2 regions of the Fictibacillus sp. NRS-1165 genome follow, and region 1 is predicted to be linked to the other one. Evidence: riboswitches for the same ligand, from Rfam matches in the RefSeq annotation. Region 1 holds a riboswitch; the other holds the start of a gene.
The links. Region 1 has a riboswitch for S-adenosylmethionine ahead of ABHN01_RS16500 (YezD family protein). Riboswitches for the same ligand answer to the same signal wherever they lie in the genome.
Positions count from the first base shown of each region.

Region 2: linked by a shared signal. The riboswitch ahead of ABHN01_RS04155 (alpha/beta hydrolase) and the one ahead of ABHN01_RS16500 (YezD family protein) in region 1 are both predicted to bind S-adenosylmethionine.

Region 1 is NZ_JBDPNU010000037.1:9,854-13,009, forward strand. It holds gene ABHN01_RS16495 (sulfite exporter TauE/SafE family protein) at 1-825, opposite strand, end outside; SAM riboswitch class I at 1,049-1,157, shown strand; gene ABHN01_RS16500 (YezD family protein) at 1,361-1,477, shown strand; gene ABHN01_RS16505 (phosphoadenylyl-sulfate reductase) at 1,573-2,274, shown strand; gene sat (sulfate adenylyltransferase) at 2,305-3,156, shown strand, end outside.
Region 2 is NZ_JBDPNU010000012.1:101,235-104,390, reverse strand. It holds gene ABHN01_RS04160 (bile acid:sodium symporter family protein) at 159-1,136, opposite strand; SAM riboswitch class I at 1,353-1,459, shown strand; gene ABHN01_RS04155 (alpha/beta hydrolase) at 1,599-2,429, shown strand; gene ABHN01_RS04150 (hypothetical protein) at 2,416-2,649, opposite strand; gene ABHN01_RS04145 (thermonuclease family protein) at 2,926-3,156, shown strand, end outside.

The sequences.
Region 1 (3,156 bases):
GGCTGCCAGCCAAACGACGACCAAAACGGTATACACCGATTGTAATGCAGCACCAGAAATTCCAGCGGTCTGAAGCAGTGTCCGGGCGTTTGTTACAATAATCAATCCTCCGACTGCCACTCCTAAAATGTGAGAGGGAATGATACGTATAAGCCATGCTGCGATTGGTGCAGCGATTAATCCACCTGCCATAAGAGCAATGACCCACATCCAATTGACCTGCTCCCATCCTAGGGAGATGAGGAAACCGACCGTGGCAGAAAGCGCAACAGCAAATTCACTTGTATCTACGGATCCAATGACCTTTCTCGTTGATGTGCCGTTTTTGGCTAACAAGACAGGTGTGGCTACTGGACCCCAGCCGCCTCCTCCAGTGGCATCGAGGAAGCCCGCAGCAAGTCCGAGCGGAATAAGCTGCTTTCGGCTGAATGCTTTTTCATGATCCACGGGCTTAGTGTTCTTTTTAAACAAAAACCGGTACAGAATAAAGAAACCAAGAAACAGCAGGAAAAAGGAAATATAGGGTTTCACTGCGTCGCCGGGAAGATTGGATAAAAAGCATGCTCCGGTAAAAGCGCCAATCGAGCCCGGAATAATGAGACGGAATATGATTTTACGGTCCACATTACCAAACCTGATGTGTGATGCACCTGAGGCGGCTGTCGTAACAACCTCTGCAAAGTGGACCGAAGCCGAAGCAACCGCCGGGGCGATTCCGAAGGCAAGCAGCAGGGACGTTGAAGTCAGTCCGTAAGCCATACCGAGAGACCCATCGATGAGTTGTGCAATGAGTCCGATCAGGGCAAGGGTGATCAGTTTTTTCATATTTCTCCTCCTAAAAATAAAAGACCCTTAACAGTATAGTTAAGAGCCTTCGGTTTTTCCGATCAGCAGTGTATCTCTTTTCGAATTTAGTATCTACTATATTCAATGGAATCGAAGTCTGTCAATAAAATTTTTGGATATTTCAATAAATATTTTTTAATCCGATAAGAATAATGGGGTTTCCGAAAGCGTAAATGTGTGTTATTATTTAAAAAAATAAAAAAACTTATCCAGAGCGGTGAAGGGAACTGGCCCGATGAAACCCGGCAACCTGCAGTTATTGCAAGGTGCTAACTCCAGCAGAATGTTTATTACATTTTGGAAGATAAGGTAATGTGTTTACCTCGTCAGTCTTTCCGAAATGGAAAGGTTTTTTTATTGCCCAGGTTTTTTATGAAATAAAAAAACTAGTTCGGGTTAAATCAAAAAAACCAAGTTTTTTATTGGGATAAAGAGTATTGTTATTCCTAAAAAACCAACAAAACTTATTGAACAAGGAGGTTCTGATGTGGTAAACGGAAAAAGCCAGGATGAAATCTTTGAACACCTAAAAGAGATGCTAAGCAGCATTAAATATGGGTCCATTACATTAATTGTTCAGGATGGTAAGCTGATTCAGCTGGAAAAAAACGAAAAGGTACGCTTTAAATAATATTCGCTGACTAGAAAACTAGAGGCGGTTTTAACTGAGCAGAATAGATGCTTATGGTTAAAGCTGTCTTTTTTTATATTGGAGAGGTGGTCAATATGCTCAAGTTTGACACATGGGAAGAGCAAGAGTTTGCGTTTCCGGAGGACAGTGAAACAAAGGGGGCACTCGAAGTACTGAAATGGGGCTATGGACAATATGGAGATGAGCTCGTTTATGCATGCAGTTTCGGTATAGAAGGCAGCGTTCTGGTGGATCTCGTCTCTCAGGTGAAGCCGAATGCCAGAGTGGTCTTCCTCGATACAGGGCTTCATTTCAAGGAAACCTACGAGGTGATCGAAAAAGCGAAGAAAAGATATCCAGCCATGAAGATTGAATTGAAAAAACCGTCACTGACACTGGCTGAACAGGCGGAAAAGCATGGCGGCGAGTTATGGAAAAGGGAGCCGAACCTTTGCTGTTATATACGAAAGGTAGCACCTCTCGAGGAAACGCTGAATGGAGCTCCGGCATGGCTTTCGGGTCTCAGGAGAGAGCAGTCGGCTGGAAGGAGCAATGTCCAGTACATTAATAAGGACGACCGTTTTAAATCAGTGAAAATCTGTCCGTTGATCCATTGGACATGGAAGGAAATTTGGAGATACGCATACAAACATGATCTTCCCTACAACCCGCTTCACGATCAGGGGTATCCGAGCATCGGCTGTGAGCCATGTACGCTTCCGGCTGACGGATCGGGGGATTCCCGCTCAGGGCGCTGGTCAGGTCATGGAAAAACAGAATGCGGACTTCATCAATAATTAACTACACTTTAGGAGGAACTAAATAACATGACTACGATTTTACCGCATGGAGGAAAGCTGATTAACCGTTATGAACCAAATTTATCTGTAGACCATATTCAAAAGGAGATTGAACTGGATGCTACATCTTTAAGTGATCTTGAACTGATCGGTGTAGGTGCCTACAGTCCGATTACAGGGTTTCTGCATGAAGAAGATTATCAATCTGTGGTTGACTCCCTTCGACTTGCTGATGGTACGGTTTGGAGCATTCCGATCGTTCTGCCGGTTCACGAAAAGCAAGCAAGGACTCTGTCATCAGGAGATCAGGCGAGGCTCGTGTTTGAGGGAGTAACGTACGGAATCATAGAAGTGGAAGATCTTTATCGTCCGGACATCAAACATGAAGCAGAGCAAGTCTATCAAACTGCAGATATTGAGCATCCTGGAGTGAAGAAGCTGATCGAACGGCCTTCTTACTATGTAGGCGGTCCTATTACTCTCGTAAAGAGGCCGCACAAACAGCGTTTTATAGAGTATCGGCTGGATCCGGCTGAAACCCGCCAAGTTTTCAGGGAGAGGGGATGGAATACGGTCGTAGGATTTCAGACAAGAAACCCTGTACATCGAGCTCATGAATATATTCAAAAAACAGCACTTGAAACCGTTGATGGACTATTTCTGAATCCGCTTGTAGGGGAGACAAAATCAGATGATATTCCCGCTGACGTAAGGATGGAGAGCTATGAGATCCTGCTGGATAACTATTATCCGAAAGACCGGGTGTTCTTGGCCGTATTCCCGGCAGCCATGAGATATGCAGGACCGAGGGAAGCCATTTTTCATGCGATGGTCCGCAAGAACTTCGGATGTACACATTTTATCGTCGGAAGGGATCAT
Region 2 (3,156 bases), on a different contig from region 1:
TTCACCAGCATTTCAACACAAAAAAGATAAAGGATGAGCAGCTCGAAACATTGCTGGTACGTTTCATCCTATCCGTTAAGAAAGGGAAATGAGCAAACTGGTGCCAGGCACCGCGTTTACACACATGTGTAATGACGGTGCCTGGCACCAGCTTTTGACTATACAGCGGCCTTCCTGCTCTCTTTAGGATGAACATCGTGCCTGCCGTAGTGTTTTGCTAACACATGGCCATAAACGGAGGCCAGGATCTGCTGAAACAGCATCCCGACAACAACAGGTACTGCAGTTACCGGTGAAAAGTAGGTGAGCGCAATAACAGAACCGGCGCTAATATTACGCATCCCTCCACTGAAAACAAGGGCTATGACCGTTTCTCTTTTCCAACCAAAAAACATACCGGTCAGCCAGCATATTAAGTATCCGCTGGCCGCAATAAACAGAACGAACAAGCCAATCAACAAAAGTTTGCCGTTCACATGGACCAAATAGGGGGTAGCTACCGAAGCATTGATGGCGACCACAACACTCATGCAGATTTTAGAAACAGGCGAAATTCGTTTGCCAAACGTGTTTTTTATCTTTCCTTTTGTCCAATGATTCAGCAGCATGCCGATGACAGACGGAATAACGATCATAATCAGCAAGTCCTTTACCATGGACCATTCATCAATGGAAACGGTCTCTCCAACAAATAGCGCCAGGCTATAAGGAACGACGATCGGTGATAACAGTGTATCAATCAATATAATGGAAAGCGCGAGGGTACTGTTGCCTCTATAGATGGACACCCATATGCTGCTTGTCACGCCGCACGGTATAACCATTGCCAATACAAGTCCGGTGATGGTATGAGTATCAGAGGAAAACGCAATGTGTCCGACTCCCCATGCCCACATCGGCATCACGATATGCAGGATGATAAGTGCTGTCAGTATGGGCAACGGCCGGGAAAGTGTATGGCGGAGATGATTGAAATTAGATGCTAAACTACCTGAAAATGTCATGAATGAAAAGATCCATGGGACTAAAAAAAGCCAGCTCTTCAGTTCGTTCGTAAGCAAAATTCCTAGGATGACACTTGCGGGTGTAATAAATGGCATCCATCTTTCAAGCTGTTGGTTTATTTTTTCTATCACATTTATCCTTCTTCCGGTCTAAGTCTATTACTCTAACAGTTTATTAATTTACAGTATAAAATATTTTAGATTTTGGTGCCAGGCACCAAAATAATAGCACCAAAATAAAAAAATAGCATAGGATGTATACATACCGGTTTGAATGAGTTGTCCCAATTTAGGATTTTCCAATTGACAAACTTTTAAATTTATTTTACATTAAATAAAATTATATACTTCTTATCAAGAGAGGTGGAGGGAATTGACCCTGAGAAACCTCGGCAACAGACTCTTTTAGAGCACTGTGCCAATTTCAACAAGCCGAGTTGCTTGGAAGATAAGAATTGTGTTGATCATTCTTCGGTCTCTTCAACCCCTTCTTATGTTTCAGTGAACATAGGAAGGGGTTCTTTAACATCCTAATTCCAAGTAAATAGATAAGAATAGTTATTTATAAAAACTGAAATTTAAGGAGTTGGTCATATGGAAAAGCATGACTGTATCCACTGGAAAGGAAAAAAGCTGACTGCAACTGTACATTATCCAGATTCCCCCGTAGGCAAAGAGCGATCCAAGCGGCCAGTCGTTGTTATTTGCCATGGGTTTACAAGCAATCGGATCGGAGTAGATCGCTTGTTTGTTAAAACCGCTCAGCACCTTTCAAAAAATCAATTTGTAGTCATTCGGTTTGATTATGCGGGATGCGGAGAAAGCGAAGGAAACTATGGTGAACATTGCTTTAAAGACTTGATTGACCAGACCCATGCTGCTGTCAGCTTTGCCCTGCAGCTGCCTGGCATTGATCCCGATCAAATCACGCTGCTCGGCCATAGCCTTGGAGGCGCGGTCGCCGTACACTCTGCAGACCGCGACGAACGGGTAAAACGGTTGATCCTCTGGTCGGCGGTAGGAAAACCGTTTGAAGATATCGTAAAAATCATTGGACAAGAAGAATACAGCAACTTATTTATTAAAGGGTATGTGGATCACTTGGGTTATTCCCTGACCACAACATTCATGCAGTCGCTTAAAAAGTTTCACCCGTTAGATCAGCTTTCCCGATTTACCGGTGACGTGCTGCTTGTTCATGGTACAGATGACAAAGACATTTCGGCCCATTATTGCAGTGAATTTTTTGAGAAAACACGAAAAAGAGCCTGTGGAAACAGCAACATTCATCTCATTAAAGGAGCTAACCATACGTTTTCTTCCATCCCTCACTTCAATAAGTTGATTGCTGCGACCACCGCCTGGCTCACTAAGAGTTCTTCTCCTTTGAAGGTGCCTGGCACCCTTACTTCTATTTCCTCTTGACAACAGCCATGATCGTTAAGAGGAGGGCAAGCAGTACGGCGATGTAGACCGGTGTGATCCAAATATAATAGACCGATCCTGGATCCTCTTTAATAAAGCCTGTGTTGATACCAATTGTATTCCAATGAAAACGCACGGGATTTTCAGCATTTACCGAAAACCTGTCTAAATACAATGCTTTTTGCGTGACTCGTGCTACTACATAAATCAAGCTGAGCATCAGCAGAATGACCTCAGCTACTAGTTTTGCTCAATCCTTCACATCCTCTATGTATTTGAATTTTGCGCTTTCTGCCTTCCCATCGCAATACTTTCATCCCAGAGTTTTACATTCACCCTGCATACAAAAACCCCTTTTTTTATTTCTTATTCAAAAGAGCCGCTAAACTTAACCATATTGTTCTTCTCCATTCCATATCGTAGTATAATAGCTTTTGTATTTTTAATCGGACCCGCTGCCCATCTTGAACGTTTTAAAACATAAGGGGAGATCAACTTGAAAACAAAATCAAATGGAATTCTAACTGGACTAATCATTCTGCTGCTTACCGCCGTCTTTAGCTCAGGATGTGCCCAATCGCCTAATTCAGCCCAAACAAGCACAAATCCGGGCAACAATGCAGATGATCCTGCGGCCAAACAAGAAAACCCTTCGTCAAATAATGTTAAAACCAATACCGCCACAGGACAAAACGCAGTAAATGGCATCCCGGCTACCGTTACATAT